4 regions of the Bradyrhizobium sp. SMVTL-02 genome follow, and region 1 is predicted to be linked to each of the others. Evidence: predicted binding sites of a transcription regulator. Region 1 holds the regulator's gene; each other region holds the start of a gene.
The links. Region 1 encodes LexA, which represses DNA repair genes until DNA is damaged. Its sites were predicted from a motif close to TGTTCNNNNTGTGTTCNG; they were not measured.
Positions count from the first base shown of each region.

Region 1 (4,217 bases):
TTCTTCGATGATCTCGCAGAAAACATCCGGGGGGCGCGGGCGCGTGGATTGACCACAGTGCACGTGACCTCGCCCCGTGACGTCGGCGACGCGCTGAGGCAGCTGGGGATTTGAGCGGATCAGCCTTCCGGCAAGGCGTTCCGCGGAACTTTTTGCTAAAAATGCGGAACCAAATCACTTTGTGCATTTTTGTACAAAGTTCCGGGAACGGAATGCGCCCCTTCGGACTCTTGAGTCCGTTGGGACTTCTACATTGGAATTGGACTGATCGACGTGCTGGGCAAATCCTACCTCACCAAGCAAGCCTCTCTCCTGCTCGAGTTCGCAAGAACCACCTCGGACTCCGACCTCTCCGCCAAGCTGATCAGCAAGGCTGCCGACCTGAAATCTCGGGCCGATCCGCTGGCCGACAAGGATCAGGGTCCCAAAGCGCCGGACGTCAGTCCGGACGCGCCGGCAGTGAGTTGACCGATGCTGGCCGTGGCGCTCGTTCTTCTTGTGCTTGCCATGGCCGTCCTCGTGCCGGTCTGTCTCGCCTTCCGGATCATGCCGCGGCGAATTTGACGTCTATCCTCACGACAGAGCGGATGGCGCAGGTTGAATCCTCTTGCGTCTCCAGTGTTTTGCCTCTGGGCCCGCACTCGGCTAGAACTCTGGCCGCCGATTTGCCGAACGTGCCCAGCAGGAGTTTTCAGCCGTGGCCTTGATGCCGGTTTCTGACGCGCTTGCCGCGGTGCTTGCCGGCGCGGAGCCGTTGCTTGAGGAGACGATCTCGCTCGATCAGGCCTACCACCGCGTGCTCGCCCGCGACGTCGCGGCGCGGCGCACGCAGCCGCCGGAGGCGATGTCGGCCATGGACGGCTATGCCGTGCGAGCGGCCGACGCGGCGACGATCGATTCTGAGCTGACGGTGATAGGCGAGGTCGCGGCCGGGCGGCCGTTTGCAGGCTTGGTTGGCGCCGGCGAAGCGGTCCGCATTTTCACAGGCGGCGTCGTTCCGGCCGGAGCGGACGCGGTCGTGATCCAGGAGGATACCGTCGCGGACGGCAAGCGCATCACGATCAAGGAAGCAGCAATTCCCGGACGGCACATCCGGCGCGCCGGGATCGACTTTGCCGAGGGCGACGTGCTGTTGCGCAAGGGAACCCGGCTCACCGAGCGCGATCTCGCACTCGCCGCCGGGATGAATCACCCGCATTTGCCCGTCCAGCGCCGTCCGAAGGTCGCCATCCTCGCCACCGGAGACGAACTGGTGATACCGGGCGTAGCGCCCGGGCCCGGCCAGATCGTCTACTCCAACGGTTATGCCCTGCACGCGCTCGCCCGCCAGGAGGGCGCCGATACCATCGACCTCGGTGTGGCCGCCGATACGCTGGAGGCCACCACCGCCGGGATCCGCGAGGCACGCCAGAGCGGCGCCGACATCCTGATCACGACCGGGGGCGCCTCGGTCGGCGACCATGATCTGGTCCAGCAGGCTCTCAAGGCCGAGGGGATCGCGATGTCGTTCTGGAAGATCGCGATGCGGCCGGGCAAGCCGATGATGCACGGCCGGTTAGGGGCGATGCGCGTCATCGGCCTGCCCGGCAATCCCGTGTCATCCTACGTCTGCGCTTTCCTGTTCATGGTGCCGTTGATTCGCGCGCTGTCGGGCCGCACCATGATTCACCATCGCCGCGAGCGCGCCGTGCTCGGCCGCGACCTCAATGCCAACGACCAGCGCGAGGATTATCTCCGCGCGCGCCTGGAGCGGCGCGACGACGGCACGCTGATCGCCCTTCCCGTCGATCACCAGGATTCTTCACTGCTTGCAAATCTCGCTGCGGCACAGGCACTTCTCGTACGCGCGCCGTTCGCGCCCAAGGCCGAAGCCGGCTCGGTCTGCGAGGTGCTGCTGCTGCCCGCCTGAGCGCTGTCATCTCACGCGGTCCGCGAACTTTGTCGCGTTCACAGTAAATTAAGCAGTTGCGGAACATGTATCGAACATATAGTGTCCGTTCATGATTTGTTTCGAGCATGCAGCGGCTTATCGCTGAACTGAGCGTCTCGGAATCGAACGACATCAACCGGGGGATTTTGGTCGAGATGTTAACGCGCAAACAATACGAGCTCCTGCGGTTCATCAGCGAGCGATTGAAGGAAAGCGGCGTGCCACCTTCCTTCGACGAGATGAAGGACGCGCTCGACCTGCGCTCGAAATCGGGCATCCATCGCCTGATCACCGCGCTCGAGGAGCGCGGCTTCATCCGCCGCCTGCCCAACCGCGCCCGCGCGATCGAGGTCATCAAGCTGCCCGAGCTCCAAGCGGCCGCCGGCAACCGCCGCGGCTTCACGCCGAGCGTCATCGAGGGCAATCTCGGCAAGGTGCGCACGACCTCCAGCCCGCCCGCGGACGAAGGTGAGCGTCCTGTCGCCGTGCCCGTCATGGGCCGCATCGCGGCTGGTACGCCGATCGAGGCGCTGCAGACCCGCAGCCACACCATCAGCGTACCGCCTGACATGCTCGGCTCCGGCGAGCATTATGCGCTCGAGGTGCGGGGCGATTCGATGGTGGAAGCCGGTATCCTCGACGGCGACATGGCGCTGATCCAGCGCAACGAGAGCGCCGACACCGGCGACATCGTGGTGGCGCTGATCGACGACGAGGAAGCCACGCTGAAGCGCTTCCGCCGCCGTGGCGCCTCGATCGCGCTCGAGCCAGCCAACGCCGCCTATGAGGTCCGCATCCTGCCGCCCAACCGGGTGAAGATTCAGGGCAAGCTGATCGGCTTGTACCGGAAGTACTGATTTGACCTCGCGATCGTTCGACACGCGCTTGAGCGCTTGTCCGCTCCGGCTGGATAGTCTTTCAGGTTCTGCTCAGATTATCCGGCCACCTGCCCCGCGTTAGATCCTCCGCACGCCGCGCAAAGCACACAATCGCTTTATGGGCCTGTCGAAAACCGGGGAGACAACCATGCGCAAGATCGTCTTGAGCACTGTCACGATGGCGCTGATCGCAACGTCAGTGTCACCGGCCGCCGCCGCACGATCGCATCATGTCCGCAAGACGACGCCGGCGACGCGCGAGCAATTCCGCAACGCACGCGACGCCGTTGCACTGCCGTCGCAACCCGCTTGGCCGTATTCGGGCTGGTCGGCCCCTGCTGGCCGTTGACGAAGAAGCACGCCCAATGCACGGGAGCGGGCTTTGTTCCTCATGCATCTGAAAAAGATATTGTGATGGCATCCTGCGGACCCAAGCCGCAGATTTGCCCACAACCCAGCAGACCGTTGTATGCTTCCACTCTGATAGAGGCCTGCGCCTCGACAGGAGGCGCGGGTCGCTATCTTACGAATGAGGAGCACCCCGATGTGTGACTACAGCCTGCACGCCGTCGCGACGCGTCCTGCCGAAGTCGGCGAGACGATCGTCACGACAACCTTCCGCGGCACCTCGACGCGCGGCTTCGCCTCCGAAGCCGACATGTCGGTTGCGGTATGCCTGCTGCCGGGAACGGAGCTCGCCTTCGCCGACAACGTCCGTTACGACAATCGCTGGATCTGGACGCGTACCATCAACTCGCGCGTCGGCAAGTTCGGCAAGATCGATCCGCACATTCCGGATCGCCATCACGATGCGATCGAATTCCCCGACGGGAAATACGTGCTGGTGACTCAGCTCGTCGAAGGCCAGCGCGCAACCGTACTGCAATTGCCGGTGACCCAGCCACTCGGCGAGCGCGAGCACAAGCCGCAGACCAGCGCAGACAGGCCGACGGTCACGCGCCTGCCGATCGGCTGACCTAGCTGCCTCGGGCTCGCAGGTCGGGGCCATGATTGAAATCGCCATCGCCGGCCGTGGCCGGCGAGATGGTGTGGTTTGTATCTTCGCAAATACCTTCGCCGGAGCACCTGCCGCAGCTCTTCGTCGCACGAAGTTTGCGCTGCCTTGCCTGAATTTTGAACGTCCGGTCCGCAAGCAAATGGCCGATGCTGCCAAAAAGGCTCGAGGCGGACGTTCGATGAAGACCTTCATTCGCGTCGTTGAACTCTGGGTGCCCGACCGGACGCGTATGCGGCTGGAATTCGGCGGCGGTCTTTATGGCGAAGGGCTGTCCGCGTTCAAGGCCGCAAGCGAAGATCTGCGCTTCGGTCGTGACGACGGGCTTCCCGGCAAGGCCTGGGCTTCCGGCCACCCCGTGATCCTCACCAAATTCGCCAATTCCCATTTCAGG
Region 1 covers NZ_CP182469.1:4,563,421-4,567,637, forward strand. The annotation lists gene ACNJYB_RS21555 (HAD family hydrolase) at 1-114, shown strand, start outside; gene ACNJYB_RS21560 (hypothetical protein) at 274-468, shown strand; gene ACNJYB_RS21565 (molybdopterin molybdotransferase MoeA) at 698-1,909, shown strand; gene lexA (transcriptional repressor LexA) at 2,086-2,787, shown strand; gene ACNJYB_RS21575 (hypothetical protein) at 2,957-3,157, shown strand; gene ACNJYB_RS21580 (hypothetical protein) at 3,353-3,784, shown strand; gene ACNJYB_RS21585 (GAF domain-containing protein) at 4,005-4,217, shown strand, end outside.

Region 2 (4,217 bases), 120 kb from region 1:
ACTGGTCGGTGGGCTTCGAGTACGATCACATCTTCCTCGGCACCCGCAACGTCGACTTCACCGCGGGCGGATTCTTCATTCAAACCGAACGCGTCCGTCAGGACGTCGATCTCGCCCTCGTCCGCTTGAACTACCGTTGGGGCGGCCCGGCGATCGCCAGGTACTGATCGCCAGCAAGTCTCGTCTGACGAAAGGCCGGCCTCGCGCCGGCCTTTTTGCTGTCTGCGAGCGAACAGGACGATCCGTCAGCGATTATGACGTTTTGCCCCTGTTGTGGCTTTTTGGGTACACAACTTGCGGCTTCGTTCGTGTAAGCACCACGCCAGTAGGACCACAGCGTCCGATGCCCTTCCGTTCACGGAAGGCAAGAAGAGAAACTGGGACTGGGATTTAAGTTGAAAATGAAGAAGGTTTTGTTGGCTTCGGCCTGTTTGTTCGCTCTGGCTGCCCCCGCGTCGGCGGCTGATCTCGCGGCCCGCCCGTACACCAAGGCTCCGGTGGCTGTGGCTTCGGTCTACAACTGGACCGGGTTTTACATCGGCGCCAACGCCGGTGGCGGCTCCAGCCACAATTGCTGGGATACGACCGCTGTTGTCGGCGTGGCCGTCCCGGTCACAGCTGAAGGTTGCCACGGTGCGACCGGCGCAATCGTCGGCGGCCAGATCGGCTATCGCTGGCAGTCCGCCAGCTGGGTGTTCGGCCTCGAGGCACAGGGCGATTGGGCAGACCTGAAGGGCTCGAACACCAGTTCGCCCGCCGCCTTGTTCCCGCTGGTGAACAACACCAAGATCGATGCTATTGGCCTCTTCACCGGTCAGGTGGGCTACGCCTGGAACAACGTGCTCTGGTACGTGAAGGGCGGCGCGGCCGTCACCCACATGGCCTAATCGCACGCGCGAGACTGAGGCAGAATGTTCTCCTCAGTGCAAAAGAGGAGCATGTGATGACGCTTTATGTTGGTTTGGACGTATCGCAAAAGGAAACGGAGATTTGTGTCATCGACGGTGACGGTCGGCGCACTTGGCGGGGCAAATGCTCCTCGGAACCGGAGTGCATCGCAATGGCGCTGCGCGAGCACGCTCCAGACGCAGTTCGGGTCGGCATGGAAACCGGGCCGCTGGCGATCTGGCTTTGGCATGGGCTGCGCGCTGTCGACGTTCCAATCGACTGCATCCACGCGCGCCATGTCGCGGCGGCGCTCTCGCTACAAGTTAACAAGACGGACGTGAACGATGCATTTGGGATCGCGCAAGTGGTGCGCTCCGGTTGGTACCGGCCCGTCGCCATCAAGAGCCTGCAGAGCTGTCGTATCCGAGCCCTGCTCTCAGCCAGAAGCGAACTCGTTGCGATTCGTACGACGCTTTACAATCAAATTCGTGGTCTACTGAAGACCTTCGGCGTGGTGCTCGCAGCCGGTAAGGGCGGAACGTTCGAGCGCGCAGTGCTCACGCGATGTCCGGCGGACCCCTTGATCCGAAGCGCCATTGACGCGCTGCTTGAGGCTTGGCGTGTTGCGGGAGAGCGCAGGCAGAGGCTCGATTCGCAACTTCTACGTCTCGCGCGCTCCCATGAGGCCTGCCAGCGCATGATAACGATCCCCGGTGTAGGCGCGATTACTGCATTGACGTTCACGACGGCCATCGACGATCCTAACCGCTTCTCCCGATCCACCGATGTCGGAGCGTTTCTCGGCCTGACACCTCGGCGCTATCAATCCGGCGAGGTCGATATCTCTGGCCGGATATCCAAGTCAGGCGACCGCATGGCCCGAAGCCTTCTGTTCGAGGCGGCCAACGCGCTCATGACGCGCGTGCGCAAAGATAGTGCACTCCGCCGTTGGGGGCAGCAATTGATGGCTCGGATCGGGTCGCGAAAGGCGAAGGTCGCCGTGGCGCGCAAACTCTCCATCATCCTGCATCGTATCTGGCTGGATGGCACGGAGTTCGCAGCTGCGCCGGCTACCTGAGCCTAGCTAGCTAAGCCAATATCTCTGTAGATCGTCCTGGAAGGACGCTGGCTGGATTATCCCGTAACTTCTTGGGCGGCTTCAGACCGCGGGAATCACATGGGGAGATCCACTGGCGAGGGCCATGATGAGGCGGCACATTCTTCCGACCTCGAAGACGACAAGGTCCGGTACCCAGGGCAGTTGACAGCGATTAGACGACAACAAGTTCAGCGGCACTCTGGCCGGCGTCACGTTCGACACCGCCAACGAAACCCGTTGGGGCGGCACCGTCGGCACCGGCATCGAGTTCGGCTTCGCTCCGAACTGGTCGGTCGGAGTCGAATACAACCACCTGTTCATGGGCAAGCACACCGATACCTTCACCTTCCTCGGCGTGAACACCCGCAGCGACAGCATCAAGCAGGACGTGGACATGGCCACGGTACGCTTGAATTACACCTTCGGCGGCCCGATCGTCGCGAAGTACTAAGCTTCGTCTCCGACGCTCTTGCGTTTCGAAAGGCCGGCCCGCGCCGGCCTTTTTGTTTGGCGGCACGCCCCAGCGCAGTTCCGCACGCCCTGCTGCTGCCAGATGCCGCCAGCACGCCAACATTCCGTTGACGATTCGCAACTCCCTCTGGAAATCCGCCTCCGTTCTTCCTACGTTCGCTGCCATACCCATCGGCGCCGATCCCGGTTCCGGGCGCAGCGCGCCTTTTTTATTGGCGCGATCGCGCACCTTTGGGCTTCCTTGAGGGCAACTCGGATGGATGAAGTGATCAAGGCGAAGCGCCAACAACAGAACGCGGGCTCGAGCCTGCGCGCAATTACGATCCGCGGCGCGCGCGAGCACAACCTCAAGAACATCGACGTCGAGATCCCCCGTGACAAGCTCGTGGTGTTCACCGGCCTCTCCGGCTCCGGCAAGTCCTCGCTCGCCTTCGACACCATCTATGCCGAGGGCCAGCGCCGCTACGTCGAATCGCTGTCGGCCTATGCACGCCAGTTCCTGGAGATGATGCAGAAGCCCGACGTCGACCAGATCGATGGCCTGTCGCCGGCGATCTCGATCGAGCAGAAGACGACCTCGAAGAACCCGCGCTCGACCGTCGGCACCGTCACCGAGATCTACGACTACATGCGCCTCCTGTGGGCGCGCGTCGGCGTTCCCTATTCGCCGGCCACCGGCCTGCCGATCGAGAGCCAGACCGTCTCGCAGATGGTCGATCGCGTGCTGGCGCTGCCCGAGGGCACGCGCCTCTATCTGCTCGCCCCCGTCGTCCGCGGGCGCAAGGGCGAGTACCGGAAAGAGCTCGCCGAATGGCTCAAGAAGGGCTTCCAGCGCGTCAAGATTGACGGCACCTTCCACGAGCTGGCGGAAGCCCCGACGCTCGACAAGAAATTCCCGCACGACATCGACGTCGTGGTCGACCGCATCGTGGTGCGTCCCGACATCGGCCAGCGCCTCGCCGAGAGTTTTGAGACCGCGCTGAAGCTCGCCGACGGCCTCGCCGTCATCGAGTTCGCCGACGCGCCGGCGGCCGCAGCGACGGAGGAGAAAAAGAAGACCGCAAAGATCCACGACAAGAGCGGGCCCGAGCGCATCCTGTTCTCGGAAAAGTTCGCCTGCCCCGTCTCCGGCTTCACCATCCCGGAGATCGAGCCGCGGCTGTTCTCGTTCAACAACCCCTACGGCGCCTGCCCCGCCTGCGGCGGACTCGGCGTCGAGCAGCACGTCGACGAGGACCTCGTCATCCCCGACAAGGAGCTGTCCCTGCGCAAGGGCGCGATCGCGCCCTGGGCCAAGTCCTCCTCGCCCTATTACGAGCAGACGCTGACCGCGCTCGGCAAGCACTACAAGTTCGCGCTCGACACCAAGTGGAAGGACCTCGCCAAGAAGACCAAGGACGCGATCCTCTACGGCTCCGGGGAGGACGAGATCAAGTTCTCCTACCAGGACGGCGTGCGCTCCTACGACACCAAGAAGCCGTTCGAGGGCGTCATCACCAACATCAACCGCCGCTATCGCGAAACCGAAAGCGAATGGGCCCGCGAGGAACTGGCGAAGTATTTCCACGACGTGCCCTGCGAGGGCTGCAAGGGTTTTCGGCTCAAGCCCGAGGCGCTCTGCGTCAAGGTCGGGGCTAAGCATATCGGCGAGATCTCGGAGCTGTCGGTCAAGAAGGCCGGCGAGTGGTTCGAGACCGTGCCGGAGGCGCTGAACAAGCAGCAGAACGAGATCGCCGGCCGCATCCTGAAAGAAATCCGC
Region 2 covers NZ_CP182469.1:4,443,422-4,447,638, forward strand. The annotation lists gene ACNJYB_RS20965 (outer membrane protein) at 1-167, shown strand, start outside; partial or broken gene ACNJYB_RS20970 (outer membrane protein) at 402-878, shown strand; gene ACNJYB_RS20975 (IS110 family transposase) at 944-1,966, shown strand; partial or broken gene ACNJYB_RS20980 (outer membrane protein) at 2,172-2,438, shown strand; gene uvrA (excinuclease ABC subunit UvrA) at 2,715-4,217, shown strand, end outside.
Region 2: uvrA (excinuclease ABC subunit UvrA) is a predicted target of LexA. The motif match lies at 2,601-2,618, and genes of this name have one in related genera.

Region 3 (4,217 bases), 2.7 Mb from region 1:
GCGCGATCCGGGTGAGGGGGTACAGGTCTCTCATCGATCTCACGTCTGGTGAGAGGCCCTCAGCTCAACCCTCTCACCGTAATAAAGGGGCGAGGGAGCGCACCAATTTCCGGGCTACGGTCTCACGACCATCTCACCTACTTCGGCAGCAGCGCCTTCAGCTTGTCCATGTCGCGCACGTTCATCTTGAAGCCGCCTGGCATGACGATGTCGCCGGGCTTCTGGTCCGGCTTGCAGGCTCCTAACCACTTCGCTTGCAGCGTCATGGTGGTATCGCGCCCCGCAGCGCCGGCGACGCCGCCTTGCGCATGCGAGGAGGTCTTCACCGTGTAGGCCGAATTGAAGTCGCCCGTGATCTCGGCATGCGAGATCGTGCTGACGCCGGCGACGCTGCACTCGGAATCGCTGACATAGCCGCTCGCGGTCTTCTTGATCTCCTGCTTGGCGCAGACCTGCTTGGCCATCGGCGAGACGTTGTTGCTCATCTCCTTGTCGACGGTCTCGTCGGTGCAGTGCTGCATGGTCATCTCGGGCACGGGCGAGCCGCTCGTGACCAGCTTCATTTCCCAGAGGCCGGCCTTGCGCTGGGGCAGATCGTCGGCAGATGCACTGCCAGCCGACACCACAAGGCAAAGGGCCGAGCCGAGCAAAGCGAGTTTGCGCGCCATGTGGGAAGCTCCCGGCTGACAGATTGCGACGTTACGACGACGCCTCAGTAGAGCGTGCGGATCGGCTGGTCGGCGGCGCCATAGGGCACCCAGCGGCAGGAGAACGAGATGTAACCGCCCTCGTAGGCCTGCACGCCGAGGAATTTGACGACCTTGCCGTAGCGCGCGCAATGATCGACCGCGACCTGCCGCGCATCGACCTGGCTTGCCATCGAATAGGCGATGATACCGCCGGTGTCGTTGCCCTTGAACGGAGGCACCGGAAGGATATCGGCGCGCGCCGGCTGGCTCGCCATCATACCCAGGGCAAGAAGGCCCGCGGCCGTAATGATTCGCATTCCCGTCACTCCAATTGGTTCGCGCCAGTTTACGGTGCCGGGACCGAAGTGAAAAGAACCGAGGCCGGCCGGCCGCGCCGTTCTGGTCAACTCCTGGCGAAGTGTTGCCGCGCTGCACTTGACCTCTTCCGGCCTTCGCGGCACCGTTCGAGCTTCGCAAGACCCAGCAGTCCGGATTGCCCATGCGCACCCCCTCCTTCAAATCGCTCCGCTTCGCCGCCGTGCTCGGCCTCATGTTCGGGGCGCTGTCGCTCAGCGAGGCCCGGGCCGCCAATCCGCTGGAGCTGAACTTCTGGCTGAGCGGGCCGCGCTATGACGGCGCCGTCACCGATTGCGACAAGGCGCTGCCGACGATCGCCACGCAGTTCTGGGAAAAGGAAAGCTCGTTCTGGAATTCCTCCTTGAAGATCACGGGCTTCGCGGCCGTTCGCGAGATCGCGTTCCGGCCCTGGCAGTCCGATAACATCCCGCGCCGCTATTGCACCGGCGAGGCCATGCTCACTGACGGCAAGGTGCGCAAGGTGCATTTCTCGATCATCGAGGATGGCGGCTTTGCGGGCTACGGCAATGGCGTCGAATGGTGCGTGGTCGGGCTCGACCGCAACTGGGCCTACAACCCGGCCTGCCGCGCCGCGAGGCCCTGATTCGAAAAGCCTGATTCGGCCCGATCAAGCGGTCGAACGGTCGGCGCTCGAAATTTGTTCTTGAAATGTTCTCATCGCCTGCTAGGCTCGCTTGCACAGTCTAGTTGAGGGGCGTCGCCATGTTTCATGCCAGATTGCGTTCGTTTTCCCGTCTTGTGATCTCACTCGCGCTCGCCGCCGGGCTGGCCTCGCTCGCCGGCGGCGCGAAAGCCCAGGACAAGCGGCAGAACGCGCCGGGCGAATTCGATTTCTATGTGCTGTCGCTGTCATGGTCGCCCTCGTTCTGCGAGGAAGCGGCCGAGCGTGGCGGCCGCTCCCAGATGCAATGCAGCGGCCGGCCCTACGCGTTCGTGGTGCACGGGCTGTGGCCGCAATATGAAAACGGCTTTCCGGAATATTGCCAGCGCCCGGCCCCGCGGCTGAACCGCAGCATCGTCTCCTCGATGCTCGACCTGATGCCGGCGCCGGGCCTGATCTTCAACGAGTGGGACAAGCACGGCACCTGCTCGGGTCTGGCCGACCGCAGCTATTTCGAGACGATCCGCAAAGCGCGCGCCGCGATCAAGATCCCGGCCGAATATCTCGATCTCTCGCAGGCCAAGACCGTGGCCCCCGGGGACGTCGAAGAGGCCTTCATCAAAGCCAATCCGGGCCTCAGCAGTGCCGCCATCTCGGTCACCTGCAACCGCACGCGATTGTCCGAAGTCCGCATCTGCCTCAGCAAGGACCTGCAATTCCGCGCCTGCGAGGAGATCGAACGCCGCGCCTGCCGCCGCGACCAGGTGACGATGCCGCCGATCAGGGGTGGCTAGAGTTCGTCATTCGGGGGCGCGCGGAAGCGCGAACTATGATGCGCAATTGCGCATCTGAGAATCCATCTCGCCACAAACGCTGCTGCAGAGGGATTCCGGGTTCGGTGCTGCGCACCGCCCCGGAATGACGGGAGTTACTTTCATCGCGGGATGTCGTAACTCTCCGCCATGAATTACCGCCACGCCTTCCACGCCGGCAACTTCGCCGATGTCATCAAGCACATCGTGCTGGCGCGCATCATCACCTATCTGCAGGACAAGCCGGGGGCGTTCCGCGTCATCGACACCCACGCCGGGGCCGGCCTCTACGATCTCGAAAGCGACGAGGCGCGGCGCGGCGGCGAGTGGCTGACCGGCATCGCGCGACTGATGCAGGCACGCCTGTCGAACGAGACCGTCGCGCTGACCAAACCCTATCTCGACATCGTCCGCGCCTTCAATCCGAGGGGCGAGCTCAAGGCCTATCCAGGCTCGCCGCTGATCGCGCGCGGTCTGTTGCGGCCGCAGGACCGCCTCGTCGCTTGCGAGCTCGAGCCGAAGGCGCGCAAGGCGCTGATCGACGTGCTGCGCCGCGACGAGCAGGCTCGCGTGGTGGATCTCGACGGCTGGGTGGCGCTGCCGGCCTTCGTGCCGCCGAAAGAACGGCGCGGTCTCGTGCTGATCGATCCGCCGTTCGAGGCCAAGGACGAGTTCGAGCGGCTGGGCGAAGCCTTCTCGGCAGCCTTCGCGAAATGGCCGACCGGTATCTATGTAATCTGGTATCCGGCCAAGAACCGCCGCGCCACCGACACGCTGGCGCAATCAGTGGCGCGGCTCGCAGCCGCAGCAAAACCACCGGGCAAATGCCTGCGCCTCGAATTCAGCGCCGCACCGCAAGCCGATGGCGGGCCCCTCACCTCGACCGGGCTTTTGATCGTCAATCCGCCCTACACGCTGCAAGGCGAGCTCAAGACCATCCTGCCCGAGCTGGAAATGCCGCTCGGCCAGGGCGGAGCTGCCAGATTCCGATTAGAGGTGCCAAGGCCGTAACACTCCGCCATTCTTGGGAAAAATATGCAGTAGCGGTAGTCAATCCGCAAAGAACCGTATTATGCTGTTTCCGTGACTGGCTTTACGTTCCGCTTCCGCGAATGGTTGCGGCGGAGTGAAGGCCTAAGAAAGATCCTGCCGGGCCGACGAGGTCCGACCAAGGACGGCCAGCTCTCCCGGGCTTCGTAACGCCCGGTCATGTCGTGACGCGCGTCTGCGTCGCGACGGAGGAGCAATGAGGGGGAGTTTCCCGATGGCCATGACGGGAACAGTTAAGTTCTTCAACGGAGAGCGCGGCTACGGCTTCATCAAGCCTGATGACGGCGGTCGCGATGTCTTCGTACATATTACGGCTGTAGAGCGTGCGGGACTGAAAGATCTTGCCGAAGGACAGCGCATTACTTTCGAAGTCGAACCGGACAAGAAGGGGAAGGGACCCAAGGCAGTCAACCTGGTGATCCTCTCCTAGCGGGCTTGCCCGCGAAACGCCTGACGCGAAAGCACCTGACGCAAAAAAATCCCGGCCGCGAACGGCCGGGAGGCTATGGTCCGGTATTTTCTTGTTCAGCTATCAGAAGCGATAGTTCACGCCTGCGCGCACGACGCTGGCGCTGTAGCCGTTCGACACGCCGGTGATTGCGAACTGGCTCGTCGACAGATCGATGTAGAGATATTCGAGCTTGGCACTCCAGTTCGGCGTGAGGCCGACTTCCGCGCCGGCACCGA
Region 3 covers NZ_CP182469.1:7,260,088-7,264,304, forward strand. The annotation lists gene ACNJYB_RS34800 (DUF3617 domain-containing protein) at 138-668, opposite strand; gene ACNJYB_RS34805 (hypothetical protein) at 713-1,006, opposite strand; gene ACNJYB_RS34810 (hypothetical protein) at 1,189-1,650, shown strand; gene ACNJYB_RS34815 (ribonuclease T2 family protein) at 1,770-2,462, shown strand; gene ACNJYB_RS34820 (23S rRNA (adenine(2030)-N(6))-methyltransferase RlmJ) at 2,631-3,491, shown strand; gene ACNJYB_RS34825 (cold-shock protein) at 3,745-3,960, shown strand; gene ACNJYB_RS34830 (outer membrane protein) at 4,063-4,217, opposite strand, start outside.
Region 3: ACNJYB_RS34815 (ribonuclease T2 family protein) is a predicted target of LexA. The motif match lies at 1,706-1,723, and genes of this name have one in related genera.

Region 4 (4,217 bases), 1.8 Mb from region 1:
CCCGGATCTCCGGCGTATTCGGCTTCTGGTGCAGGCGGATCTTTCCGCGCGGCACGAATTTGAAGTGCTTCACGGCGTTGGTGACATAGACCTTCTTGCGGTCGACTCCGGCCTCCTCCAGCGCGCGGTCGAGCATCTGGCCGGCCGGACCGACGAAGGGATGGCCGGCGAGGTCTTCCTTGTCGCCGGGCTGCTCGCCCACCAGCATGATGTTGGCGTTTCTCGGGCCTTCGCCGAACACGGTCTGGGTCGCGTCCTTGTAGAGATGGCAGGCGTGGCAATGGGCGGCTTCCTCGCGGAGAGCTTCGAGATCGTCGGCTGAGGTCTTGCGTTTCATCGGAGCCTCCGGCCGCTTCTGAGGCTTGTGCGGGTCGGTTGCGGCATTGGCGAGCATGGCGCCGGTCATGCGCTCGGCGTCCTCGATCAAAGGCTTAATGATCGAAGCCTCGGGCAGGTTCCTCCAGTATTTCTTCGGCATCTCGGCCTGCATCGCCTTCACCTTGAGCCGGGCCGGATTGAAGATGCTGGCGTAATAGCGCCGCCAGGTTTCCTCCAGCCGGTCTTCGCCGGGTGCCTCGCTCTTGCTGACGCCTGACGTGAACGAGAGCGCATGGCCGTCCCAATGCGCGCACAGATCCGGTGTCAGGATCGACCAGGGCATGTCGGCAAAGCGCTTGGCGAAGAACGGGGCTGCGAGCTCGACGATGTGATGTTCCGGCTCGAACCAGGCGACGTAATGCGCCGCGCGTTCCCGGCCGATCTCGCGGAAGCGCACGAAGGCATGCATCTTGTGCTCGTCGCGATGGACGGCTCTTGCCATCGCCGTGACCTGGGCGAGGTCACGATCGGTCGCGACCTCGATGAGGTCGTGGTTGTCCTTCAGCCGGAACAGCAGGCGATAGAGGATGGCAAAGCGTTGGGGATCGCGGTGCAGGATCGCTGCCTTGGCGAGCTCGACGAATTTTGCCGATACGTTGAAGCTGCCCTCGTTCACCTCGAGGATCGGAGACGGCCCCGGCGGTGCAAACAACTCCGCTTCGCCGCCTTTCACCGTCCAGGTGACATCGCTGGGCTGCACCTGGTGAAGCACGAGGCTACGCGCGGCTTTGCGCCAGCCGTCGAAATCCGTTTCGGTGTCGAAAGTGATGTATTGCATCAGAAGCCAAATCCCAGTTGCGTTGCTTTCGGCTTGAACCGTTCGATCAGCCCGGCAGCGTCGAGCCGATGCGGTGAGGGACGGTGATCGCTGAGGACGATGAACGGCAGCGCCTTGTTGCGGGGCACGTGCAGCCGCGCGAGATCGGCGAGGCGAATCGTGGTGGTGCGCCGCGTTGCGATGATGCGTTCGACCGCCTTGGTGCCGAAGCCGGGCACGCGCAGCAACTCCTCGCGGCTGGCGCGGTTGACGTCGAGCGGGAAGCGGTCGCGGTGGCGCAGCGCCCAGGCGAGCTTGGGATCGATGTCGAGCGGCAGCATCGCGCTGTCGTCGACGATCTCGCCGACCTCAAAACCGTAGAACCGCATCAGCCAGTCGGCCTGGTAGAGCCGGTGTTCGCGCAGCAGCGGTGGCTGGACCAGAGGCAAGGCACGGCTCGCGTCGGGGATCGGGCTGAAGGCGGAGTAGTAAACGCGCCGCAGTTTGTATGAGCCGTAGAGATTGGCGCTGGTGTGGAGAATGGTGTGATCGGAGGCGCGATCGGCGCCGACGATCATCTGCGTGCTTTGGCCTGCCGGCGCGAAGCGCTGCGGTTTTGCTTTCGTCTTCGCGCTGCGATTTTCCTCGGCTTCGTCGAGTTTCAGCCGCAGCCGGCCCATGGTGCGGCGGATCGCACGGACGTCCTTCTCGGGCGCGAATTGCTTAAGGCTCGTTTCCTGCGGCATCTCGATGTTGATCGAGAGACGATCGGCATATTTGCCGGCTTCCGCGATCAGGGCGTCGTCGGCGGGAATGGTCTTGAGGTGGATATAGCCGCGGAAGTGATGCTCCTCGCGCAGCTTGCGCGCGACGCTCACGACCTGCTCCATGGTGTAATCAGGGCTGCGGATGATGCCGGAGGAGAGGAACAGGCCCTCGATGTAATTGCGCCGGTAGAAGTCGAGCGTCAGCTTGACCAACTCCTCGATGGTGAAGCGGGCGCGCGGCACATTGGAGGAGGCGCGGTTGACGCAATAGAGGCAATCGTAATTGCAGGCGATCTCAAGCTTGCGTTGTACGTCCATCCCGGAATCCCTTTGATTCAGCTCATGAATCCCTGGCGCGCCAATTCGATTTGACTCTTCGGCCGCCGTTAGCTTTATATTAGAACATATCATGAACAAATGAGCCAGCCGTTGGTTCTTCTTTTGAAGACGACGGCACCAATTCCTGAGGAGCGGCGAGCATGAGCGGCGCACGAACAAGCGCGCTTGCGATCTTGCGCAGCCAGATCGAGCGCATCGAGACGGCGGAAGTCGTGCATCAGCACGAGCGTGTCGCGCTCGGCCACGGCGAAATCGATCGCGCGCTGAAGGGCGGGCTCGCGCGTGCGGCGATCCACGAGGTGTTTTGCGAGGGGCGCCAGGGCGCGGCCGCGACGGGTTTTGTCATGGGACTTGCGGGGCGTGTCTCAGCGCGCCGGCCGCTGCTGTGGGTGCGGCAGGATTTTTCGGAAATCGAAACAGGCGCGCTGTCGATGAGCGGGCTTGCCGAGCTCGGCCTCGACCCGCGCCGCGTGGTGATGGTGCGCGCCGCCGATGTCGAGAGCGCGCTGCGCACTTCGGCCGATGCGCTCGCTTGCGATGCGCTCGGTGCCGTCGTCCTAGAGCTCTGGGGCGAGATCAGGCAGTTCGATCTCGTGGCGAGCCGCAAGCTGACGCTGGCCGCACAAGGCTCTGGCGTCACCGGCCTCCTGCTGCGGATGGCGGCGCAGCCGTTGCCTTCGACTGCGGAGACACGATGGATGCTGCGCGCGGCGCATTCGCCGCCGGGCTCAGCTTCAATGCCTGCGGTGCCTTGGAGCGCCTGGGGCGCGCCGCGCTTCGATGCCGCGCTCTTGCGCAATCGTCATGGCCCCTGCGGCCGGTGGATCATGGAATGGAATTGTGATGAGTGCCAGTTCAGTGAACCGTCGACGTATTCTCAGCCTGTGGCTGCCGCGCCTGCCCATCGACCGGATCCAGCGGTTCCTTGGCAGCGCCGGACTGCATGAGGCCGATCATGAGCCGAGCATTGTCGTCATCAAGGACAACAACGCGCTGGTGATCCATGCGCTGGACGATGCGGCGTCGCGTTTGGGCCTGCACATCGGCCAGCCGCTCGCGAATGCACGAGCGATGTGCCCGGACCTGAGAGTGTTCGACGCCGATGTCGTGGCCGATGCCAAGACGCTCAGCGACATCGCCGACTGGTGCGACCGCTTCACGCCGCTGGTGGCGCTCGATCCGCCGCATGGCCTGTTCCTGGATATCACCGGTTGTGCGCACCTGTTCGGCGGCGAGGCTGCGCTGTTGCAGACGCTGGTCCGGGCGCTCGGTCGACAGGGTTTTGCCGTCAGCGCGGCGATTGCCGGTACCTCGATTTGCGCGCGTACGCTGACACGGCAGGCATCTGGCACCATCGTGGCCGATGGCGAGGAGGCGGCGGCGATCGACCGGTTTCCGGTCTCCACGCTCGGTGCGGGCGAGGCCATCACCACCGGCCTGCGCCGTGCCGGCCTGAAGACGATCGGCGATGTCGCCTCGCGCAGCGCCCCCGAGATCACGGCGCGGTTCGGTGCGCGGTTCTCGACCCTGCTTGCGCACGCGCTGGGGCAGGGCGATGCGCCGATCAATCCGCGCAAGCCGCTGCCCGACTACATCGTCGAGAAGCGCTTTGCCGAGCCGATCGCGACCGACACGATGATTGCGATGACGCTGTCGCGGCTGGCCGACACTTTGATTGCCTCCATGGAGAAGCAGGGCAAGGGCGCGCGGCGGCTGGAGGCCGCCTTCTTCCGCACCGACGGCGTGGTGCGCGCGATCATGGTCGAGACCGGGCGTCCTGTGACGCGCAGCGCGGTGGTCGACCGCCTGTTCCGGGAGCATCTCGATGCGCTCGCCGATCCCTTGGATCCCGGCTTCGGCTTCGACATGGTGCGGCTGTCGGCGAGCCGCACCGAGATCGTGGTGCAGGAGCAGCGCGACCTCGACGCCCATGTCCACGACAATGACGAGCTCGCCGCTTTGATCGACCGCATCGC
Region 4 covers NZ_CP182469.1:2,716,099-2,720,315, forward strand. The annotation lists gene ACNJYB_RS12610 (UdgX family uracil-DNA binding protein) at 1-1,156, opposite strand, end outside; gene ACNJYB_RS12615 (putative DNA modification/repair radical SAM protein) at 1,156-2,220, opposite strand; gene ACNJYB_RS12620 (ImuA family protein) at 2,382-3,188, shown strand; gene ACNJYB_RS12625 (Y-family DNA polymerase) at 3,085-4,217, shown strand, end outside.
Region 4: ACNJYB_RS12615 (putative DNA modification/repair radical SAM protein) is a predicted target of LexA. The motif match lies at 2,301-2,318, and genes of this name have one in related genera.